3 regions of the Streptomyces sp. NPDC046876 genome follow, and region 2 is predicted to be linked to each of the others. Evidence: predicted binding sites of a transcription regulator. Region 2 holds the regulator's gene; each other region holds the start of a gene.

Region 1 (7,666 bases), on a different contig from region 2:
CGGCGTTCGTACCGCGCGGGACGTACGGGGCCAGCAAGGCCTGGGTCGTGCAGTTCACCCAGGGCGCGGCGCGGGACCTGGCGGGGTCGGGCGTGCGGCTGATGGCGCTGTGCCCGGGCTTCGTGCGCACGGAGTTCCACCAGCGGGCCGGCATGGGCACGGACAACATCCCCGGCTGGATGTGGCTGGACGCAGACAAGTTGGTGGCCGCGGCCCTGGACGACCTGGCCCGCGGCAGGACGGTGTCGATCCCGGACCCGCGGTACAAGGCGCTGATGGGTGTGGTGAAGCTGGCGCCGCGCGGGCTGCTGGGCGGGCTGTCCTCGCGGACGGGCCGCAAGTACGGGCCGCAGTAGCGGGGGCGAGGGCGGGCGGCCCGCATCGGCAAAACGGCCGAACGGATGAAATCTCCCTAAACTGGACGTGTTCCTTCCAGCCCGGGAGACGCCATGACATTCGTACAAATTGTCGATTACGAGACCAGCAAGCCCGAGGCCGTCAACCAGCTGCTCGACCGCTACCTGGAGCAGACCAGCGGCAGGCGCACCGTGACGCACAGCATCCTCGGCCGGGACCGCGAAGCCGAGACGCACTATGTCGACGTGGTCGAATTCCCGTCGTACGAAGACGCCATGAAGAACTCTCATCTCCCGGAGACGGACAAGATGTTCCAGGAGATGGTGGCCCTCTGCGACGGGATGCCGCGGTTCACCAACCTCGACGTGGTACGCGACGAGCACCTCAACACCCTGATGGTGAACCGGATGTTCGACGACATCGCGATGAAGGGCGACATGGACGCCGTCGGCGAGATCTTCGCGGCCGACTACCGCGACCACGACATCAGCAACCCCGTCGACAAGATCGGGCCCGCGGGCATCCGCGAGGACGTGCAGATGTGGCGGGGCGCCTTCGACTTCTCCTTCACCCGTGACGCGCAGACGGCCCAGGACGACTACGTCACCACCCTGTGGACCTGGACCGGCAAGCACAAGGGCGAGTTCATGGGCGTCGCCCCGACCGGCAAGACCTGCACGATGACCGGCACCACGGTCTTCCGCTGCGAGAACGGGATGATCAAGGAAGGCTGGTGGCACTACGACGCCATGCGCCTCATGCGGGAGCTCGGCGCGATGTGACAGCCCCGCACGGCGGGGCCGCAGACGACGGAGCCACACACCACGGGGCCGCACACGGGGAAGGCCCCGGTCCGCCACCGCCGGATACGGCGGTGGAGGCCGGGGCCTTCATGTGCTCAGTGAGCGACCGGGTCAGTGGCTGTGGCCGTGACCGTGGCCGTGACCGTGGCCGTCGGCCTCCTCCTCGGCCGGCTTTTCGACGACCAGGGTCTCGGTCGTGAGCAGCAGGGAGGCGATGGAGGCGGCGTTCTCCAGGGCGGAGCGGGTGACCTTGACCGGGTCGATGACGCCGGCCTTGACCAGGTCGCCGTACTCGCCGGAGGCGGCGTTGAAGCCCTGGCCCTTCTCGAGCTCCGCCACCTTCGAGGTGATGACGTAGCCCTCGAGGCCGGCGTTCTCGGCGATCCAGCGCAGCGGCTCGACGGCGGCGCGGCGGACGACCGCGACACCCGTGCCCTCGTCGCCGGTCAGGCCCAGGTTGTCGCCGAGCACCTTCACGGCGTGGACGAGCGCGGAGCCACCACCGGAGACGATGCCCTCCTCGACCGCGGCGCGGGTCGCGGAGATGGCGTCCTCGAGGCGGTGCTTCTTCTCCTTGAGCTCCACCTCGGTGGCGGCGCCGACCTTGATGACGCAGACACCGCCGGCGAGCTTCGCCAGGCGCTCCTGCAGCTTCTCGCGGTCCCAGTCCGAGTCGGTCGCCTCGATCTCGGCCTTGATCTGGTTGACGCGGCCCAGGACGTCGTCGGAGGAGCCGGCGCCGTCGACGATGGTGGTGTCGTCCTTGCTGATGGTCACGCGGCGCGCGGTGCCCAGGATGTCCAGGCCGGCCTGGTCGAGCTTGAGGCCGACCTCCTCGGCGATGACGGTGGCACCGGTGAGGGTGGCCATGTCCTGCAGCATCGCCTTGCGGCGGTCGCCGAAGCCCGGGGCCTTGACGGCGACCGCGTTGAAGGTGCCGCGGATCTTGTTGACGACCAGGGTCGACAGGGCCTCGCCCTCGACGTCCTCGGCGATGATCAGCAGCGGCTTGGAGCCACCCGCCTGGATGACCTTCTCCAGCAGCGGCAGCAGGTCCTGGATCGAGGAGATCTTGCCCTGGTGGATCAGGATGTAGGGGTCCTCGAGGACCGCCTCCATGCGCTCCTGGTCCGTGACGAAGTACGGCGACAGGTAGCCCTTGTCGAAGGCCATGCCCTCGGTGAACTCGAGCTCCAGGCCGAAGGCGTTGGACTCCTCGACGGTGATGACACCGTCCTTGCCGACCTTGTCCATCGCCTCGGCGATGAGCTCGCCGACCTGCTGGTCCTGGGCGGACAGCGCGGCCACGGCGGCGATGTCGGACTTGTCCTCGATCGGGCGAGCGGTGGCGAGGAGCTCCTCGGAGACGGCCTTGACCGCCGCGTCGATGCCCTTCTTCAGGGCGGCCGGGGAGGCGCCGGCGGCGACGTTGCGCAGACCCTCGCGGACGAGCGCCTGGGCGAGCACGGTGGCGGTGGTGGTGCCGTCACCCGCGATGTCGTTGGTCTTGGTCGCCACCTCCTTCACCAGCTGCGCGCCGAGGTTCTCGTACGGGTCGTCCAGCTCGACCTCGCGGGCGATGGTGACACCGTCGTTGGTGATGGTGGGGGCGCCGAACTTCTTGTCGATGACGACGTTGCGGCCCTTGGGGCCGATCGTCACCTTGACCGTGTCGGCAAGCTTGTTGACGCCGCGCTCGAGGGCGCGACGGGCGTCCTCGTCGAACTTCAGGATCTTCGCCATGGGAGCGGTTCAGCCCTCTCGGAAAACTCGGGTTTCAACGAACCGCGCCCCTCGCCGCCCGGCAATCAGCGGGGTGACCAGGGGCGCAGCTCAAAGCAGTGCTGGTGAAGCGAATTACTTCTCGATGATCGCGAGCACGTCGCGAGCCGAGAGGACGAGGTACTCCTCGCCGCTGTACTTCACTTCGGTGCCGCCGTACTTGCTGTACAGCACGATGTCGCCGACGTTGACGTCCAGCGGGAGACGCTGGCCGTCCTCGAAGCGGCCCGGGCCCACGGCGAGGACGACGCCCTCCTGGGGCTTCTCCTTCGCGGTGTCCGGGATGACCAGGCCGGAGGCCGTGGTCTGCTCGGCGTCGAGCGGCTGGACCACGATGCGGTCCTCAAGCGGCTTGATGGCAACCTTGGAGCTGGCGGTCGTCACGATCCGACCTCCCCCTTCGGAGATCTCACGGGGTTAACTGTCTGAGGTGGCGACCAGGTGGATCCGTCGTCGCGGGTGCCGGACCTGCCCGTCGCTGTGTTGGCACTCACCGGGGGCGAGTGCCAGGTGCGAGACTATTCCGGCGATTAGCACTCGGTCAAGCGGAGTGCCAACACGCTCCGTCCGAGTCCCGGATTCGGAGCGCACCCACAGCACTCCCCGGCCACACACGGCCGAAACCCTGCGGTTCCGGTCCCCTCCGAGGGACCCGAAGGAACCTAGGCGCACTGTTTTACGTCTTACACGATATGAAGATAAAACGCCTCAATGGGGACCGGATCGGACAGCCGTGCGGGGACTGAGACCGCTGACGACCGCCGGGGCCCGCCGCCGGACCGAGGCGCTGCTGCTCGTCTTCGTCATCGGCATCGCCGTCCTCGGGCACGCGAGCGCGAGCCTCGCCCTGGGCGGCGAGCTCCCGGCGAACCTCACCGGTTTCACCATCAGCCTCACCCTGCTGGCGCTGGTGGCCCACCTCGGCGTGCGCCGGTTCGCGGCGTACGCGGATCCCCTGATCCTCCCGCTGGCCATGCTGCTGTCCGCGCTCGGGCTCGTCCTGCTGCATCGGCTCGACCAGTCCTACATCGAGCAGTACGGGGCCGAGGCCAATGCGCCCGGCCAGCTGGTGTGGACGGTGATCGGGGTCGCCGCCTGCCTGCTGGTAGTGGCGCTGCTGCGCGACCACCGGCTGCTCCAGCGGTTCATCTTCCTCACCATGGCCGTCGCGCTCGTGCTGCTGATCGCGCCGGCCTTCTCCCCCGCGGACACCTACGGCGCCAAGCGCTGGATCGTCGTCGGCGGCTTCTCCGCGCAGCCCGGCGAGTTCGTGAAGATCATGATCGCGGTCTTCTTCGCGGGCTACCTGGTGATCCACCGCGACTCCCTGGCCCTGGCCGGCCGGAAGTTCCTGGGCATGCGGCTGCCCCCGATGCGCCAGCTCGCGCCCATCGTCACGGTGTGGATCCTCTCGCTGCTGGTGCTGGTCTTCGAACGGGACCTCGGCACCTCCCTGATCTTCTTCGGCGTCTTCGTGGTGATGCTGTACGTGGCCACGGAGCGCACGAGCTGGATCGTGTGCGGCCTGCTCATGGCCGCGGGGGGCGCCTTCGTGGTCGGCTCCACGGAGCCCCACGTCAAGGCGCGCGTGGCGGCCTGGCTCAACCCGCTGTCGTACTACTGGAAGGAACGGCCGCCGGGGGTCAACTCCGACCAGTCCGCGCAGGCCCTGTTCAGCTTCGGCACGGGCGGCATCTCGGGCACGGGGCTCGGCATGGGCCATCCGGAGCTGATCAAGTTCGCGGGCCGCAGCGACTTCATCCTGACGACGGTGGGCGAGGAGCTCGGGCTGGCCGGGGTCATGGCCGTCCTGCTCCTGTACGCCCTGCTCGTGCAGCGGGGGCTGCGGATGGCGCTGGGCGCCCGCGACCCCTTCGGCAAGCTGCTGGCGGTCGGCCTGTCGGCGGCCCTGGCCCTGCAGGTCTTCGTGGTGGCGGGCGGGGTGACCGGGCTGATCCCGCTGACCGGCAAGGCGCTGCCGTTCCTGGCGAAGGGCGGCTCGTCCCTGCTGGCCAACTGGATCATGATCGCCCTGCTGCTGCGCATCAGCGACAGCGCGGAGCGGCAGCGGGAGGCGGACAGCCGCGGCCCGGTGGAGACGGTGATCACCCCGGTGATCGCGCTCAGTGGACCACGGTGAAGCTGCGCCAGGGCAGGGTGTCGGGGGCGGTGTCGTTCGACAGGGTGGTGGCGACGTAGGTGCCGTCCGCCTTGTCGGACTTCTTGCAGTCCGGCGTCCGGTACAGCACCACGTCGACCAGCGTGTCGTTGTGGACGTGGGCCGCGCCGCGCGGCAGGAGGATGCGGTGGCAGCCCTCGACGGAGGTGTTCGAGTGGGTGACCTCGATCGGCGAGTCCTCGGCGCGGAACCTGAGCTCGCCCACGGTGGTCTTGCCGGCCGAGCAGGCCGTGGCGGTGAGCAGCAGGAGCGAGGCCCCTGCGATGACGGTGATACACCGGGAGCGGTGCGAGCGGTGCATGGCTCGGTCCTCGTCTGTGCGGGTACGGGTGCGGGCAGCCGTTACTCGCAGCTTGGCGAGCCCGGCGGCATCCGGCATCCGCTGCGCGCCCGGCCGGATGACGGCCGAAGGGGCGACCCGGTCCGGCGGGGGCGGCCGGCGGCCCGCCGGCCCGTCAGAGCCAGTCCTCCAGGCGGCCTATGCGGTAGCCCTGGCGCTGGATGCTCTCCAGCATGTGCCGGGTCATCTGGACCTCGTTCTCGCCCTTGAGCTCGGCGGGGCCGCGGAAGTGGGCCAGGATGATGTCTCCGGGCTTCAGGCCCGAGCCCTCGGCGTACTGGAAGTCGTTGATCTGCATCGACGCCTTCCACAGCACGACCTGCGTGATGCCGCACTCGGCGGCCGCCTTGAGGGTGTCGTCGTTGTAGTTGCCGTACGGCGGGCGGAAGCGGGTGGGCTTGGCGCCGAAGCGCTTCTCCAGGCGCTCCTGCTGACCGCATATCTCCTTCTTCTGCGCCGCGAAGGGCAGGGTGCGCAGGTTCGGGTGGGTCAGCGTGTGGTTGTTTATGGTGCTGCCGGAGCCGTTGTCGCGGATCTTCTCGAAGTGGCCGTAGTCCGACGAGGCGATGTTGTCCGTCAGGAACATGCTGATCGGCAGCTTGAGGTCGGCCGCCATCTTCAGGAACTCGGGGTCCTTCTCGGCGCCGTCGTCGAAGGTCAGGAAGACGACCTTCTCGCCCGCGGGGACGGGTATTCGGTCCACCACCTGGGGCTTGCCCGGGGCCGGCGGCGGCAGGACCGGCTTCTGCGCGGGCTTCGGCGCGAACTGCACCGGGGCGTTCAGCCCCCACTTCCTGTACGCCTGGTCCCCGGGGCTCGCCGCCGAGGGGGAGCCGCTCGGGGAGGCCGACGCCGCTGCGGAGGCCGACGGGGTGGCGTGCCCGTCGGTGGTCTTGCGGCCCAGTCGTTCGATCGGGTCCACGCTGTTCCCGCACCCCGTCAGGGACAGGGCGAGCGCGCCGGCCGCCAGCGTTCCGGCCGTCAACCGGCGCGCGTACTTCACAGGTAGTCCTCCAAGCGGGCCACGGCATACCCCTTGTCCGTGACGGTCTTCATGACGTTACGGATCATGTCAGGCATGGAGCCCTTCCAGTCCTCGCGCCCCCGGAAATGCGTGAGGATGATATCTCCGGGATGCAGGTCCCGGTCCCCTTCACGGTAGTCCCACCGGTCCGGGAACGCCTCCGCGTTCCAGAGCGGAACGGCTTTGACGCCACAGGACTTGGCCGCCTTGAGCGTGTCCTCGTTGTAGTTGCCGTACGGCGGGCGGAGCAGCGCCGGGCGCTTGCCGAACTGCCTCTGCATGACGTCCTGCTGGCCGCAGATCTCCTCGCGCTGCTGCTCGTACGTGAGCGCGGGCAGGTAGCGGTGGTTGAGCGTGTGGTTGTCCAGGGTGACGCCGGCGGCCTGCATCTCCTTGAAGTAGCCGTAGTTGTCGCGGATGAGGTAGTCGCTGAGGAACGCCGTGTACGGGATCTTCAGCTCCTTCATCATCTTCAGGAACTCGGGGTCCTTCTCCGCGCCGTCGTCGATGGTCAGGAAGACGACCCGGTCCTCCGTCGGGACGGTCGTGAAGACCGGGGGGAGGTTCTCCTGGCCGTCGACCTCGAAGCCGTCGCGGGTGGTGATCTCCGGCTTCGGCTTGGGCGCCGACGGCGCGTCCAGCGGCGGCTTGGCCAGCTTCCACTTCTTCGCCGCGGCGACCACGGACTGCCGGGCGGCCTTGCGCTCCTCGGGGGTGAGGGGCGCGGCGGGCGCGCCCGCCGCCTCGGCGCCCTTGACGGGCTTGGTCCGGTCGGGTGAACCCGACTCCGCGGAGGAGCCGCACGCGGTTCCCAGGGCGGCGACCAGCAGGGCGGCCAGGGCCACCCCGGTCCGGCCGCGCGGGCCGGCTCCGCGCCGGCGACCGTGAAGCGTCCTATGTCCCTTTTGTCGTACAAGCTGCATAGCTGCGCATCCTGGCACCGCGTGCGTGCGCCGCCCGGTCGACACCGCGGGCGGACGGCGACCTTCCACCGGCTGGCCCACACTGGCCGACAATGAACGGGTGACGCCCGAAGACTTCGCCGACCTGCTGACCCCCGAGGGCCGCGCCCTCCTGGACTCCCTGCGCGACCACGACCCGGCCCAGGAGCTCGCCGTCGCCACCCGGCTGCGCCGCGACCATCCGGCGCACCTGGTCTCCGCCGCCCTCGGGCAGGCCCG
Region 2 (7,666 bases):
CTGGTGGCCGCCCGCCTCGACGCCCTGGACGCAGACCGCGTCGGCGCCGGCCGCCTGCACGGCGCGGGCCTCGTCGACCGAGGTGACGGTGACGACGCTGTACGTGCCGACCTTGCGCAGGGAGGCGAGGACCGCGGGGTCGGGGCAGCCGTAGGTGAAGGACACCACCGGGACCGGGTCCTCGAGCAGGATCGCGAGCTTGGCGTCGTAGCCGTCGTCGCTGGTGCCGAGGGTGTCCTCCTCGGCGAGGGAGACGTCGTACCAGCCGGCCTCGCCGGCCAGTTGGCCGCGGTACGCCTCGACGGCGGCCGGGTCGACGTAGCCGGTCTGCGGCATGAACAGGTTCACGCCGAACGGGCGGCGGGTGAGCGCGCGCAGCCGCTTGACCTCCTGGTACATGCCGTCGGCGGTCTTGTAGCCGCCGGCGAGGAAGCCCAGGGCGCCCGCCTCGCACACGGCGGCGGCCAGCGCCGGACAGGAGGCGCCGCCCGCCATGGGGGCCTGCACGATCGGGTACCGGGTCAGACCGTTCGCTGCCGAGGACATGCAGTGCATCGTGCCACGTCCCGCTCACCGCGCCGAATCACCGCATTCGCCTGGCATAGTCCGCTTCACCGCCCGGGCGCCGCCCGGACGCGCCGCGGGCCCGGCCCGGGAATTCCCGGACCGGGCCCGCAACAGCGGTCCTGCGGCTCAGCGGCCGTTGAACGCGTCCTTCAGGCGGCTGAACAGCCCCTGCTGGCCCGGCGCGAACTGGCCCATCGGCCGCTCCTCGCCGCGCAGCTTCGCCAGCTGGCGCAGCAGCTCCTCCTGCTGGGGGTCCAGCTTGGCCGGGGTCTGCACCTCGACGTGGACGATCAGGTCGCCGCGGCCGCCGCCGCGCAGGTGCGTCACGCCGCGCCCGTGCAGCGGGATCGCCTGGCCGGACTGGGTGCCGGGCCGGATGTCGATCTCCTCCATGCCGTCCAGCGTCTCCAGCGGGCACTTGGTGCCCAGGGCCGCCGCCGTCATGGGGATGGTGACCGTGCAGTGCAGGTCGTCCCCGCGCCGCTGGAAGGTCGGGTGCGGCAGCTCGTGGATCTCGACGTACAGGTCGCCGGCGGGGCCGCCGCCGGGGCCGACCTCGCCCTCGCCCGCGAGCTGGATGCGGGTGCCGTTCTCGACACCGGCCGGGATCTTGACCGTCAGGCTGCGGCGGGAGCGGACCCGGCCGTCGCCCGCGCACTCGGGGCACGGGGTCGGGACCACGGTGCCGAAGCCCTGGCACTGCGGGCAGGGGCGCGAGGTCATGACCTGGCCCAGGAAGGACCGGGTGACCTGCGAGACCTCACCGCGGCCGCGGCACATGTCGCACGTCTGCGCGGAGGTGCCGGGGGCGGCGCCCTCACCGGAGCAGGTGGTGCAGACGACGGCGGTGTCGACCTGGATGTCCTTGGTCGTGCCGAAGGCGGCCTCGTCCAGCTCCAGGTCGAGGCGGATCATGGCGTCCTGGCCCCGGCGGGTGCGCGAGCGCGGCCCGCGCTGCGCCGCCTGGCCGAAGAAGGCGTCCATGATGTCGGAGAAGTTGCCGAAGCCGCCGGCTCCGAAGCCGCCCGCGCCCGCGCCGCCCGAAGAGGACAGCGGGTCGCCGCCGAGGTCGTAGACCTGCTTCTTCTGCGGGTCCGACAGGACCTCGTAGGCCGCGTTGATCTCCTTGAAGCGCTCCTGCGTCTTCGGGTCCGGGTTCACGTCCGGGTGGAGTTCGCGCGCGAGACGGCGGAAGGCCTTCTTGATCTCGTCCTGCGATGCGTCGCGGCGCACGCCGAGGACGGCGTAGTAGTCCGTGGCCACTTACGACTCCGCCAGGATCTGTCCGACGTAACGTGCCACTGCGCGTACCGCTCCCATCGTTCCGGGGTAGTCCATGCGGGTCGGTCCGACCACGCCGAGTTTGGCGACAGTTTCGCCGCCCGAACCGTAGCCGACCGACACGACGGACGTGGAGTTCAGTCCCTCGTAGGCATTCTCGTGCCCGATCCGTACGGCCATGCCCGATTCATTGGCCTCGCCGAGCAGCTTGAGGAGCACGACCTGCTCCTCCAGCGCCTCGAGCACCGGCCTGATCGTCAGGGGAAAATCGTGTCCGGAGCGCGTCAGATTGGCGGTGCCGCCGATCATCAGGCGCTCCTCGGCCTCCTCGGCCAGGGTCTCCAGCAGCGTCGACAGCACGGTCGACACCGTCGGCCGGTCTTCGGGCTCGAAGGACTCCGGCAGGTCCTGCACCAGCTGCGGGACGTCGGTGAACCGGCGGCCCACCACACGGCTGTTGAGCCGCGCCCGCAGATCGGCCAGCGAGGTCTCGCCGAACGGCAGCTGGCAGTCGACGAGCCGCTGCTCGACCCGGCCCGTGTCCGTGATCAGCACGAGCATCAGGCGGGCGGGTGCCAGCGCGAGCAGCTCGACGTGCCGGACGGTGGAACGGGTCAGCGAGGGGTACTGGACGATCGCGACCTGCCGGGTCAGCTGCGCGAGCAGCCGCACCGTGCGGCCCACGACGTCGTCGAGGTCGACGGCCCCGTCGAGGAAGTTCTGGATGGCCCGGCGCTCGGGCGTCGACAGCGGCTTGACGCCGGCGAGCTTGTCGACGAAGAGCCGGTAGCCCTTGTCCGTGGGGATCCGGCCGGCGCTGGTGTGGGGCTGGGCGATGTAGCCCTCCTCCTCCAGCACCGCCATGTCGTTGCGCACGGTGGCCGGCGACACGCCGAGTCTGTGCCGCTCGGTCAGCGCCTTGGAGCCGACCGGCTCCTCCGTCCCGACATAGTCCTGGACGATGGCGCGCAGCACCTCGAGCCTGCGTTCGCTGAGCATCGCGTGCACACCTCCAGTGTGATGCGGGTCGTCGTGAGGGTCGTCCGTGGCGTCTGGCACTCGGCTCGCACGAGTGCCAGAGATCCCCCGGTCAGTGTACGGCCGGGTAGTACGCGGCTAGCAAGGGTGGCCCGCCAGGTGCCCCCGCCAGGTAGCGTCGCGGCATGGACGTACGTTGGGAAGAGGCCGGGTGGGAGCGGTTGACGCGGAGGACCGGCCGCAGACGCCTTCCGGTATGGGATTGCACGGTGGGACTGGTGGTAGGCGACGATTCCGTGCTTCTGGTCGACCCCGGTTCGAGCGTCCGCGAAGGGGCGCAGCTGAGGTCCGAGGCGGAGCGGCTGACCGGTCGGCGCGTGACCCATATCGCATTCACTCACGGCCATTTCGATCATGTCCTGGGCGGGGCCGCGTTCTCCGGGGCCGAGGTGTACGGGGCCGTCGGCCTCGACGCCGAGCTCCTCGCGGACCGCGACGGGCTGCGCAGCGACGCGGTCCGCCAAGGCCTGGATCCGGCGGAGGCCGCCGAGGCCGCCGACCTGCTGGTGCCGCCGCGGCACCTGGTGTCGGGCGAGTGGACGCTGGAGCTGGGCGGGGTGCAGGCCCTGCTGGCCAACGTGGGGCCCGGCCACACCGGGTACGACCTGGCCGTCTTCGTGCCGGGCGAGCGGGAGACGGTGTTCTGCGGGGACCTGGTGGAGGAGTCGGGCGAGCCCCAGGCGGGGCCCGACGCGGTGCCGGGGCAGTGGCCGGCGGCCCTGGACCGGCTGCTGGCGCTGGGCGGGGAGGACGCGCTGTACGTGCCGGGGCACGGGGCGGTGGTCGACGCGGCGTTCGTGCGTGCGCAACGCGACACACTGGCGGCGCGTTTCGGCGTGTCGGGCGCCTGAGCCCGCCGGCTCTCCTAGTGTCGGCCGGATGCGTGAGTACTCCCCCGACCTGACCCCGCCGTGGAAGCGCGCCAAGGCCGTGCCCGTGCCCGAGGTGCCGGCCGAACCCGACCTGGTGGTCGAGGTGGCGGGTACGGACTTCTGCGGGGCTGTGGTGGGCTGCGAGGCGGGCACGGTGACGCTGGAGGACCGCTTCGGCAAGCGGCGGGCCTTTCCGCTCCAGCCGGGCGGGTTCCTGCTGGAGGGGGCCGCGGTGACCCTCGTACGGCCCTCCCGGGCCCCTGCCGGGCCGCGGCGCACGGCGTCGGGCTCGATCGCCGTGCCGGGGGCCCGGGCGCGGGTGGCGCGGGCCGGGCGGATCTACGTGGAGGGGCGGCACGACGCCGAGCTGGTCGAGCGGGTGTGGGGCGACGACCTGCGGATCGAGGGGGTCGTGGTCGAGTACCTGGAGGGCGTCGACGACCTCCCCGCGGTGGTGGCGGCCTTCGCCCCCGGCCCGGACGCCCGCCTGGGCGTGTTGGTGGACCACCTGGTCCCCGGCTCGAAGGAGTCCCGCATCGCGGCGGAGGTCTCCTCGGAGCACGTGCTGGTGGTGGGCCACCCGTACGTGGACGTCTGGCAGGCCGTGAAGCCGGCCGCGCTCGGCATCCGGGCCTGGCCCGAGATCCCGCGCGGCCAGGACTGGAAGACGGGCGTCTGCCGGGCGCTGGGCTGGCCGCCGAACACGGGGGCCGCCTGGCAGCACATCCTGTCCCGCGTGACGTCGTACCGCGACCTGGAACCCCCGCTCCTGGGCGCGGTGGAACACCTGATCGACCACGTCACGGCCTGACCGCTGTTTCCGCTGCGCGACCGCTGCGCGGCCTGCCCGGCCGCCCTTGTTGCGCTGCGCGCAGCCGTTCCCCTCCCCGCCCCTTCCCGCTGTGCCGGATATGCGGCTCCGCCGCGTGGCGGGCTCCGCCCGGGCCCCGCCCGCGTCAATCGCCGGCGCGGCTCAAAGATCGGGGGCTCCGCCCCCGGACCCCCGCGCCTCGAACGCCGGCGAGGCTGGATTTTCGCCGGGCGGGGCTGGATGGTGCCGGCGGCGCTAGATGGTCCGATGGGCTGGATGGTCCGGCGGCGCTGGACGGTGCCGGTGGGGCTGGAATCGCCGCGCAGCGGCACAATCCAGCCCGCGCGGCGTTTGAGCGCACCGGGCGCGAAGCGCCCGGATCTTTCAGCCCCGCCGGCGCTTGAGGCGAACGGGGTCCGGGGCGGAGCCCGCCACGCGGCGGAGCCGCAGATCCGGCACAGCGGGAAGGGGCGGGGTGGGGAACCGCTCCGCGCAGCGGCAGACGGCAGACGACAGACGGCAGACGGCAGACGGCAGACGGCAGACGGGTCAGTCGACCAGGTCGCGGACCACCGCGTCGGCGAGGAGGCGGCCGCGGAGGGTGAGGACGGCGCGGCCGGCCGCGTAGGGGGCCGGCTCCAGCAGGCCGTCCTCCAGCGCGCGCCGCGACGCCGCCAGCCCGGCGGGGGCCAGCAGGGACAGCGGGCAGCCGGCCACCAGCCGCAGCTCCAGCAGGATCCGCTCGACCCGGCGGTCCTCCTCCGAGAGGAGTTCACGGCCGGCCCCGGGCGACCGCCCCTCGGCCAGCGCAGCCGCATACGCACCCGGGTGCTTCACGTTCCACCACCGCACGCCGCCCACGTGGCTGTGCGCACCCGGCCCGGCACCCCACCAGTCGGCCCCCCGCCAGTACAGCTCGTTGTGCAGGCACCGCCCGGCCTCCGAGGTGGCCCAGTTGGACACCTCGTACCAGCCGTAGCCCGCCCCGGCGAGCACCTCGTCCGCGATCAGGTAGCGGTCGGCGTGGACGTCGTCGTCGGTCATCGGGACCTCGCCGCGCCGGATCCGCCGCGCGAGCTGCGTGCCCTCCTCCACGATCAGCGCGTACGCGGAGATGTGGTCCGGCCCGGCGCCGAGCGCGGCGTCCAGCGAGGCGCGCCAGTCGTCGTCGGACTCTCCGGGGGTGCCGTAGATCAGGTCCAGGTTGACGTGCTCGAAGCCGGCCCGCCGGGCCTCGGCGACGCACGCCTCGGGGCGCCCGGGGGTGTGCGTGCGGTCCAGCACCTTCAGCACGTGCTGCTTGGCGCTCTGCATGCCGAAGGAGATCCGGTTGAAGCCGCCGGCGCGCAGCTCGGCCAGGTACGCGGGGTCGACGGACTCGGGATTGGCCTCGGTGGTGATCTCGGCGTCGTCCGCGAGCCCGAACTCCTCGCGGATCGCCGCGAGCATGCGGACCAGGTGCGCGGCGGGCAGCAGGGTCGGGGTGCCGCCGCCGACGAACACGGTGCGCACGGGGCGCGGGTCGTCGCCGAGGACCTTGCGGGCGAGGCGGACCTCGTCGATCAGGGTGTCGGCGTAGTTGTCCCGGGAGGCGAGCACGCCGCCGGTGCCGCGCAGCTCGGTCGCGGTGTAGGTGTTGAAGTCGCAGTACCCGCAGCGCGTGGCGCAGTACGGGACGTGCAGGTAGAACCCGAGGGGCCGGTCCCCCGCGCCCGCCAGGGCGTGCGACGGCAGGGCGCCGTCCTCGGGCATGGGGTCACCGTCGGGCAGGGCGGAAGGCATGACCCCATTGTCCCGCACGCGGGCGGGGGCCCGTCCGCCCCGGGCCCGCCCCGGCTCCGTCCGCCCGTCCGGCTGCCCGGGCCGGGCGGCGGCGCCGGGGGCCTCGGGGCCCGGGTACCGCCGCCGTTGGCGGCGTCATGCCTCGCGGGCGCCCTCGTACATCTCGTCGATCAGGTGCTTGAACTCACGCTCGACGACCGGCCGCTTCAGCTTCAGGCTCGGGGTGAGGTCGCCGTGCTCGACGTCGAGGTCGCGCGGCAGGATCCGGAACTTCTTGATGGTCTGCCAGCGCTGGAGGCCCTCGTTGAGGGTCTGTACGTACGTCTCGACGAGCCGGTTGGTCTCGGCGGCGGCGAGCACCTCGGCGTAGCTCTTGCCCTCGAGGCCGTGCTCGGCGGCCCAGCCGAGGATCGCGGGCTCGTCGAGCGCGATCAGGGCGGTGCAGAAGTTCCGGTCGGCGCCGTGCACGACGATGCTCGACACGAACGGACAGATCGCCTTGAACTGGCCCTCGATCTCGGCCGGGGCGACGTACTTGCCGCCGGAGGTCTTGATCAGGTCCTTCTTGCGGTCGGTGATGCGCAGGTAGCCGTCGGGCGAGAGCTCGCCGATGTCGCCGGTGTGCAGCCAGCCGTCCTCCTCCAGCACCTCGGCGGTCTTGTCGGGCTGGCCGTGGTAGCCCTGCATGATGCCGGGGCCGCGCAGCAGGATCTCGCCGTCGTCGGCGATGCGGACCTCGGTGCCGGGCAGCGGCTTGCCGACGGTGCCGGTGCGGTAGGCCTCGCCGGGGTTGACGAAGGACGCGGCGCTGGACTCGGTCAGGCCGTAGCCCTCGAGGATGTGGACGCCGGCGCCGGAGAAGAAGTAGCCGATCTCGGGGGCGAGGGCGGAGGCGCCGGAGACGGCGGCGCGCAGCCGGCCGCCGAAGGCGTCGCGGAGCTTGGAGTAGACGAGCGCGTCGGCGATCTTGTGCTTGGTGGCGAGGCCGAGGGGGACGCTGGGGCTGCCGGTGCGCCGGTAGTTGTCCTGGGTGGTCCGGGCGTACTCGCGGGCGACGCCCACCGACCACTTGAAGATCTTGTACTTGGCGCCCCCTCCGGCGCGAGCCTTGGCCGCGACGCCGTTGTAGACCTTCTCGAAGATGCGCGGGACGGCCGCCATGTAGGTGGGCTGGACCACCGGCAGGTTCTCGATGATCTTGTCAATGCGGCCGTCGACGGCGGTGACGTGCCCGACCTCGATCTGGCCGGAGGTGAGCACCTTGCCGAAGACGTGGGCGAGCGGCAGCCACAGGTACTGCACGTCGTCGCTGTGG
Region 3 (7,666 bases), on a different contig from region 2:
CTCGCCCATCGGGAGGTCCCGCAGGACGGTCGACTCCCCCGACGGCCTCCCGGTGGCCGGGTCGAGGTGCCACAGGTGGGTGTACGGGCCCCGCGACACCACGGCGATCCGCCCCGTCCGCCCGATGCCCAGGGTGCGGACCGACCAGTCGTCGCCGAGGGCCCGCCGCCACAGCAGGCGGCCGTCCGTCAGCGAGTACGCGGCCAGCACCTCCCGCTTCTCGCGCTCCGGGACGGGCGCGACGAGCACGTCGCCGAGGACCAGCCACCGCCGTCCGTCCCCGGCCGGGATGTACGGGGCGTCCGCGCCGCCGGCACCGCGCGGGCGGCCCGCGTCGTCGAACGCCAGCAGCCGCCCCGCGGCGACGACCGCGGCCGGGGCGGCCGCGACCAGGCGCGGCGGATCGATCCCGGCGGGCAGCGGGGCCTGCCAGGCGAGGGCGCCGGTACGGGCGTCCAGCGCGAGCAGAGTGCTGCCCGACGCCGCGGAGCGGGCGAGGACCAGGACCCGGTCCGGGCCGGCCAGGACCTCGGCGGCCTCCGTGCGCTCGGGCAGGGGCGAGCGCCAGCGCTCGGTGCCGCCGCGCAGGTCGCGGGCGAGGACCGCGTCCGCCGTCGCGGTCACGGCGAGGGAGCCGCCCGCGGACACCACCGCGGCCCCGGCCGGGTTCGGGACGTCCGCCGTCCAGCGCTGCTCGCCGGTGGTGAGGTCCACCGCCACGAGGCGGCTGCCGCACGCGCCGCCGCCCGGCGCGGGGGCCGCGTAGGCGAGGATCCCGGTCCGGTCAGGGGTCTGCGGGCTCATCCCGCACACCGCACGGCCGTCCGCGGGGGCTCCGAGCCGCCAGCCTCGGCGGCCTTCGCCGTTGTACTCGCTCACGCCGTCCGTGCGGACCCGGATGACGGACCCGGCGCTCCGGTCCTCCCAGGAGCCCAGCGGCCTGCCCGCGGCCGGGCCCTCCGGGGCCTGGTAGCCGAAGAGGTCCATGTACGGGCCGCGCAGCCACGAGAAGCCGAGCCAGCCGGGCACCAGGGCGGCGAGCCCGATCACGGCGGCCGCGGCCCAGCCGCCGGCGGACCGGTACGGGCGCCGCCCCTTCACCGCCGCCCGCCACAGCAGGCCGGCCGCGGCCCCGGCGGCGAGCGCCCACAGCACCAGCCATCCCAGCCCGCGCGGGCAGCCGCCGGCCGTGCACAAGACCTCGGCCGACAGGTCGACGACGGCCAGCTTCACGGACAGCACGCCGTACAGCACGGCAACGGCGCTCACCGCACAGGCCGCGGCCACCAGGACGTGCCGCAGAACCCGCCCCGCGAACGACTCCGCCGTCCCCGCCGTCCCCGCCGTCCCTGAAAGCCCCGCCAACCCCGCCAACCCCGACGCCCCCATGATCCGGATCCCCTCCCGTCGGCCCGCAGCCTAATGCCGTCCCGGGCGGAAAACGCCTTGCAGGGCCCGCCGGACGCGGATCTACGGTGGGCCGGTGACCACTCGAATGATCGTGCTCAACGGCGGATCCAGCTCCGGGAAGTCCGGGATCGCCCGGTGCCTGCAGGCGGTCCTGCCCGACCCGTGGCTCGTCCTCGGCACCGACACGCTGGTCGACGCCATGCCGGCGGCGATGCAGGCGTCGGACGGCGGGATCGACTTCGCCGCGGACGGCGTGGTGAGCGTCGGACCGGAGTTCCGGACGCTGGAGGCCGCCTGGATCCAAGGGGTCGCCGCGATGGCCCGGGCGGGGGCCCGTGTCGTGGTCGACGAGGTCTTCCTCGGCGGCGCGGCGTCCCAGCGGCGGTGGCAGGAGGCGCTCGGCGGACTCGACGTCCTGTGGGTCGGCGTCCACTGCGACGGCGAGGTCGCGGCCGGGCGGGAGATCGCCCGCGGGGACCGGATCGCGGGGATGGCCGCGTCCCAGGCGGACCTGGTCCACCGGGGCGTGGCGTACGACCTGGAGGTCGACACCACCCGCACCGAGGCCCTGGCCTGCGCCCGCACCATCGCCGCCCACGTCCGCCGCTGACGGACTCAGGCCCGGGCCGCCTCCACGAAGGCGCGGATCAGCGCCGGGGACTTGACGCCGCGTTCGCTCTCGACGCCGCTGGAGACGTCCACGCCCCAGGCGCCGGTGGTCTCCACGGCCCCGCGGACGTTGCCGGGGTTCAGGCCGCCGGCCAGCAGCCAGTGCCCCTCCGGGGCGGTGAACTCCTGCGCGGCCCAGTTCCACGGCTTGCCGGAGCCCGGGTCGGGGGCGTCGATCAGGAGCAGGTCCTCCCCGTACTCCCCGCACCGCTCGACGCGCTGCGCGGTGGCCCGCAGCAGGGTGCGGCCCTCGGCACGCAGGGCCTCGTAGTACTCCGGGCCCTCGTCCCCGTGCAGCTGCACGCCCCGCACGCCGCTCTCCTCGGTGAACCGCCGGACCTCTTCGACCGTCTGCCCGCGGAACACGCCGACGGTGAGCACCCCGTCCGGCACCCGGGCGGCCAGCTCCCGCGCCGCGGCGGCGCCGACCGTACGGGGGCTGCCGGGCGCGAAGACGAACCCGACGGCGTCGGCCCCGGCGGCCACGGCCACGTCGACGTCGTGCGCGGTCTTCAGGCCGCAGATCTTGACGAAGAGATCGCTCATCCCCCCAGTCAACCAAAGTCACCCGATCGGCGCGGACCCCTTCCGGGGACCGGGCACGGCGACTGTCCCGCCCCTAGCCTGGGACCAGGTTCACATCCAGGGCGCGGCGCGCCATACGGAGGACGACGGTGACGATCATGACCGAGCGACCCACCCCCGTGGAGACCACCGAGCGGCCCACACCCATAGAGACCCCGGCGCCGCCGCCGACCTTCGAACGTCTCCTGCACATGGTCGAGGAGATGGACACGCCAGACGGCTTCAAAGCCGAGCTCATCCGGGGGAAGATCATCGTGTCGCCGTGGTCCAAGCTGCGTTACTACCGTCCGATGCGGGCATTGCGCGAGCAGCTCGGAGCTAACGCCCCCGAAGGGCACGTGGCGGACATCGCGCCGTTCCTCTTCCGGTTCCCCCAGGCGGAGCGCGGCTACGGGCCCGACCTCTTCGTGGCGGACGAGAGCGCCTTCGAGGCAGACGGCCGGCACGCGGACGCCACCGCGCTGTCGCTGGTGGCCGAGTTCACCTCCGTATCCACCAAGGACGCGGACTGGCAGGAGAAGCTCGAGGTGTACGGCCAGGTCGTCCCCGTCTACCTGGTCGTCGACATGCAGGAGTCGGAGATCACCTGCTTCTCCGACCCCTCCGGGCACGGCTACCGCTCCCGCCGGACCGTGTCCTTCGGCAAGCCGCTGGAGGTGCCCGAGCCGTTCGGGTTCGAGCTCGACACCGCCGGGCTGGCATAGCCGCCGCCCCGGCGCCCGGCCCGTACGACGCCCGAGGGCGGCACCCCCTCCGTAGTGGAAGGGGTGCCGCCCTCGGTTCGAGAACAGCCGATCAGCCGGAAGGGGCCGATCAGAAGTCCATGTCACCGCCCGGCATGCCGCCCGGAGCGGCCGCGGCCTTCTCCGGCTTGTCGGCGATGACGGCCTCGGTGGTCAGGAACAGCGCCGCGATGGAGGCGGCGTTCTGCAGGGCGGAGCGGGTGACCTTCGCCGGGTCGATGATGCCCTCGGCGAGCATGTCGACGTACTCGCCGGTCGCGGCGTTCAGGCCGTGGCCGACGGGGAGGTTGCGCACCTTCTCCACGACGACGCCGCCCTCGAGACCACCGTTGACGGCGATCTGCTTCAGCGGGGCCTCCAGGGCCAGCTTGACGGCGTTGGCACCGGTGGCCTCGTCGCCGTCCAGCTCGAGCTTCTCGAAGACCGCGGAGGCCTGCAGCAGGGCCACGCCACCACCGGCGACGATGCCCTCCTCGACGGCGGCCTTCGCGTTGCGGACGGCGTCCTCGATGCGGTGCTTGCGCTCCTTGAGCTCGACCTCGGTCGCGGCACCGGCCTTGATGACCGCCACGCCGCCGGCGAGCTTCGCCAGGCGCTCCTGCAGCTTCTCGCGGTCGTAGTCCGAGTCGGAGTTCTCGATCTCGGCGCGGATCTGGTTGACGCGACCCTGGACCTGGTCGCTGTCACCGGCACCGTCGACGATCGTGGTCTCGTCCTTGGTGATGACGACCTTGCGGGCGCGGCCGAGCAGGTCCAGGCCCGCGTTCTCGAGCTTGAGGCCGACCTCCTCGGAGATGACCGTGCCGCCCGTGAGGATGGCGATGTCGCCCAGCATGGCCTTGCGGCGGTCGCCGAAGCCCGGGGCCTTGACCGCGACGGAGCGGAAGGTGCCGCGGATCTTGTTGACGACCAGGGTCGACAGGGCCTCGCCCTCGACGTCCTCGGCGATGATCAGCAGCGGCTTGCCGGACTGCATGACCTTCTCCAGCAGCGGAAGGAGGTCCTTCACGTTGCTGACCTTGGAGTTGACGATCAGGATGTACGGGTCCTCCAGCGAGGCCTCCATACGCTCCATGTCGGTGGCGAAGTACGCCGAGATGTAGCCCTTGTCGAAGCGCATGCCCTCGGTGAGCTCCAGCTCCAGACCGAAGGTCTGGGACTCCTCGACGGTGATGACGCCTTCCTTGCCGACCTTGTCCATGGCCTCGGCGATGAGCTCGCCGATCTGGGTGTCGGCGGCGGAGATGGAGGCGGTCGAGGCGATCTGCTCCTTGGTCTCGACCTCCTTCGCCTGGTCCAGCAGGGCGCCGGAGACGGCCTCGACGGCCTTCTCGATGCCACGCTTGAGGGCCATCGGGTTGGCACCGGCAGCCACGTTGCGCAGGCCCTCGCGGACGAGCGCCTGGGCGAGGACGGTGGCGGTGGTCGTACCGTCGCCGGCGACGTCGTCCGTCTTCTTGGCGACTTCCTTGACCAGCTCGGCGCCGATCTTCTCGTACGGGTCCTCGAGCTCGATCTCCTTGGCGATGGAGACACCATCGTTGGTGATCGTGGGGGCGCCCCACTTCTTCTCAAGGACGACGTTGCGACCCTTGGGGCCAAGGGTGACCTTGACGGCGTCGGCGAGCTGGTTCATGCCGCGCTCGAGGCCGCGCCGGGCCTCCTCGTCGAACGCAATGATCTTGGCCATCTGAAGTGGTCCTCCAGGACTGGGGTTCCCCCTGCGCCGCCAGGCGCGCGGGGAGGGTGGACTGCTCCGGACCGCGCCTGCGCCCGCGACGGACGGCCTGCGTGTCCGGCGGTTCCTTCCCGCCGGACCCTGCGGGCCTCACCGACCCGGTCCTGTGTAGTAGCACTCTCACTCGGAGAGTGCTAACGCCAATGATTAGCACTCGGCCCCCTCGAGTGCAAGCGGCTTCGGGCGATGACAGGCCACGCGCCCGCCACGGCAGGCCACGCACGCCCCACGGCGCGCCCCGCGCGCCCCACGGCGGGCCCCGGGTACGACGAAGGGCCCGCACCCCTCCTCCGGGGTGCGGGCCCTTCGTGTATGCGTCGGTGGTCGACCGCGCCGGGCTTAGACGGCGAGCTTGACCATGTCCGCCTGCGGACCCTTCTGGCCCTGCGAGATCTCGAACTCGACCCGCTGACCCTCTTCAAGGGTGCGGTACCCGTCCATCTGGATGGCGCTGTAGTGGACGAACACATCCGCACCACCGTCGACCGCGATGAAGCCGTAGCCCTTCTCCGCGTTGAACCACTTGACGGTGCCCTGAGCCATGCCTAACTCCCCTATTACTGGCCCTTGCGCAGGACCGCACTTCGCGGTCCCGGGTCAGAACTTGCGCCGGAACGCCTCGACCGCGGCTGAATGTATCTGCACCGGTGCTGTCTGCAACAGGTCAATCCGACGAGAATTCTGGTCACTCAGAAAGCGCAAAATGAGATGAAAATTTGGCATTTACCCGGGCAACTCGGACCTGACATATCGCGCCAAAGCCCCATACCGCGCACCCACATTGACTCAATGTCAACCCTCACACGACCCGTTCATATGCAGCGGGCAAGAACAGCGGAGGGGACTTCCCCAACTCTACCGCGCCCAACCAAGCAGAATTGCCCCCTCCGCTTAATGCCGGAGGGGGCAATTCTGGGGTGGGCACATCAGGAGCCGGCGTCAGCAGCCGCCCGCGACCGCCGGGATGATCGAGACGCCCGCGCCGTCCGGCGTCGCCGTCTCCAGGCCGCCTTCGAAGCGCACGTCGTCGTCGTTGACGTAGACGTTGACGAAGCGGCGCAGCTTGCCCTGGTCGTCCAGGACGCGGGCGGCGATGCCCGGGTGGTTCGCCTCCAGCGACGCGATGACCTCGGCCAGCGTGGCGCCGTCGGCGGGCACCTCGGCCTGGCCGCCGGTGTAGGTGCGCAGGATGGTGGGGATGCGGACGTTGACGCTCATGGCGCTACTGCCTTTCCGGAAGTGCGGGGGAGGGTGGTCAGGCCAGGCCGGCGGCGCGGAACGCGTCCAGGCTGGGGCGGATGGTGGCGGTCTGGCCGCTGTCCGCGGCGACCGCCTCCAGGGTCTTCAGGCCGTCGCCTGTGTTGAGGACCACGGTGGTCAGCGACGGGTCCAGGCGGCCGTCCTCGATCAGCTTCTTCGTCACGCCGACGGTCACGCCGCCGGCGGTCTCGGCGAAGATGCCCTCGGTCCGGGCGAGGATCTTGATGGCCTCGACGACCTGCTCGTCGGTCACGTCCTCGACGTAGCCGCCGGTGCGCCGGGCGATGTCCAGCACGTACGGGCCGTCGGCCGGGTTGCCGATCGCGAGGGACTTGGCGATGGTGTTCGGCTTCTGCGGGCGCACCACGTCGTGGCCGGCCTTGAACGCCGTGGACACCGGGGAGCAGCCCTCGGCCTGCGCACCGAAGATCTTGTACGGCTTGTCCTCGACCAGGCCCAGCTTGATCAGCTCCTGCAGCCCCTTGTCGATCTTCGTGAGCTGGGAGCCGGAGGCGATCGGGATGACGATCTGGTCGGGCAGCTGCCAGCCGAGCTGCTCGCAGATCTCGTACGCCAGCGTCTTGGAGCCCTCGCCGTAGTAGGGGCGCAGGTTCACGTTGACGAAGCCCCAGCCCTCGCCCAGCGGGTCGCCGATGAGCTCGGAGCAGAAGCGGTTCACGTCGTCGTAGTTGCCCTCGATGCCGACCAGGTCGCCGCCGTACACGCCGGCCATGACGACCTTGCCCTGCTCCAGGTCGTGCGGGATGAACACGCAGGAGCGGAAGCCGGCCCGGGCGGCCGCGGCGCCGACCGCGCCGGCCAGGTTGCCGGTGGAGGAGCAGGACAGGGTGGTGAAGCCGAAGGCGCGGGCGGCCTCGACGGCGATCGCGACGACGCGGTCCTTGAAGGAGTGCGTCGGGTTGCCGGAGTCGTCCTTGACGTACAGCTTGCCGGTGACGCCGAGCTCCTTGGCCAGGTTCTCGGCGTCGACGAGCTTGGTGAAGCCGGGGTTCAGGTTCGGCTTGGCGGCCACGTCCGCGGGGACGGGCAGCAGCGGGGCGTAGCGCCAGATGTTGTTCGGGCCGGCCTCGATCGCGGCGCGCAGAGTGTCGGGGTCGGCGGTGGGCAGCTCGTACGCGACTTCCAGCGGACCGAAGCACTCGACGCAGGCGAAAATGGGCCCGAGCTCGAAACGGGTACCGCACTCCCGACAGGACAGGCCCGAGGCGGGGCCGAGGTCGACGGCGGAAGCAGAAGCGGA

Evidence for each region. The regulator HrcA, encoded in region 2, represses chaperone genes, less so after heat shock. The targets are predictions, from matches to a motif close to TTNGCACTCNGNNNNNCNGAGTGCNAA.
Region 1: a site for HrcA is predicted at 3,473-3,499, ahead of groES (co-chaperone GroES). Genes of this name have one in related genera too.
Region 3: a site for HrcA is predicted at 5,293-5,319, ahead of groL (chaperonin GroEL). Genes of this name have one in related genera too.

Annotation. Positions count from the first base shown of each region.
Region 1 is NZ_JBEYXK010000104.1:6,476-14,141, forward strand. Features, by position in the region: gene ABZ924_RS32505 (SDR family NAD(P)-dependent oxidoreductase) at 1-356, shown strand, start outside; gene ABZ924_RS32510 (ester cyclase) at 450-1,139, shown strand; gene groL (chaperonin GroEL) at 1,272-2,903, opposite strand; gene groES (co-chaperone GroES) at 3,018-3,326, opposite strand; gene ABZ924_RS32525 (FtsW/RodA/SpoVE family cell cycle protein) at 3,676-5,082, shown strand; gene ABZ924_RS32530 (hypothetical protein) at 5,066-5,422, opposite strand; gene ABZ924_RS32535 (polysaccharide deacetylase family protein) at 5,577-6,464, opposite strand; gene ABZ924_RS32540 (polysaccharide deacetylase family protein) at 6,461-7,330, opposite strand; gene ABZ924_RS32545 (methyltransferase domain-containing protein) at 7,509-7,666, shown strand, end outside.
Region 2 is NZ_JBEYXK010000007.1:150,019-157,684, forward strand. Features, by position in the region: gene ABZ924_RS07085 (nitronate monooxygenase) at 1-546, opposite strand, end outside; gene dnaJ (molecular chaperone DnaJ) at 694-1,830, opposite strand; gene hrcA (heat-inducible transcriptional repressor HrcA) at 1,831-2,847, opposite strand; gene ABZ924_RS07100 (MBL fold metallo-hydrolase) at 3,012-3,737, shown strand; gene ABZ924_RS07105 (DUF3097 domain-containing protein) at 3,766-4,569, shown strand; gene hemW (radical SAM family heme chaperone HemW) at 5,119-6,351, opposite strand; gene ABZ924_RS07115 (AMP-dependent synthetase/ligase) at 6,487-7,666, opposite strand, start outside.
Region 3 is NZ_JBEYXK010000155.1:3,184-10,849, reverse strand. Features, by position in the region: gene ABZ924_RS36600 (PQQ-binding-like beta-propeller repeat protein) at 1-1,269, opposite strand, end outside; gene cpt (chloramphenicol phosphotransferase CPT) at 1,496-2,020, shown strand; gene ABZ924_RS36590 (phosphoribosylanthranilate isomerase) at 2,026-2,625, opposite strand; gene ABZ924_RS36585 (Uma2 family endonuclease) at 2,763-3,368, shown strand; gene groL (chaperonin GroEL) at 3,478-5,097, opposite strand; gene ABZ924_RS36575 (cold-shock protein) at 5,485-5,688, opposite strand; gene ABZ924_RS36570 (MoaD/ThiS family protein) at 6,085-6,363, opposite strand; gene thrC (threonine synthase) at 6,401-7,666, opposite strand, start outside.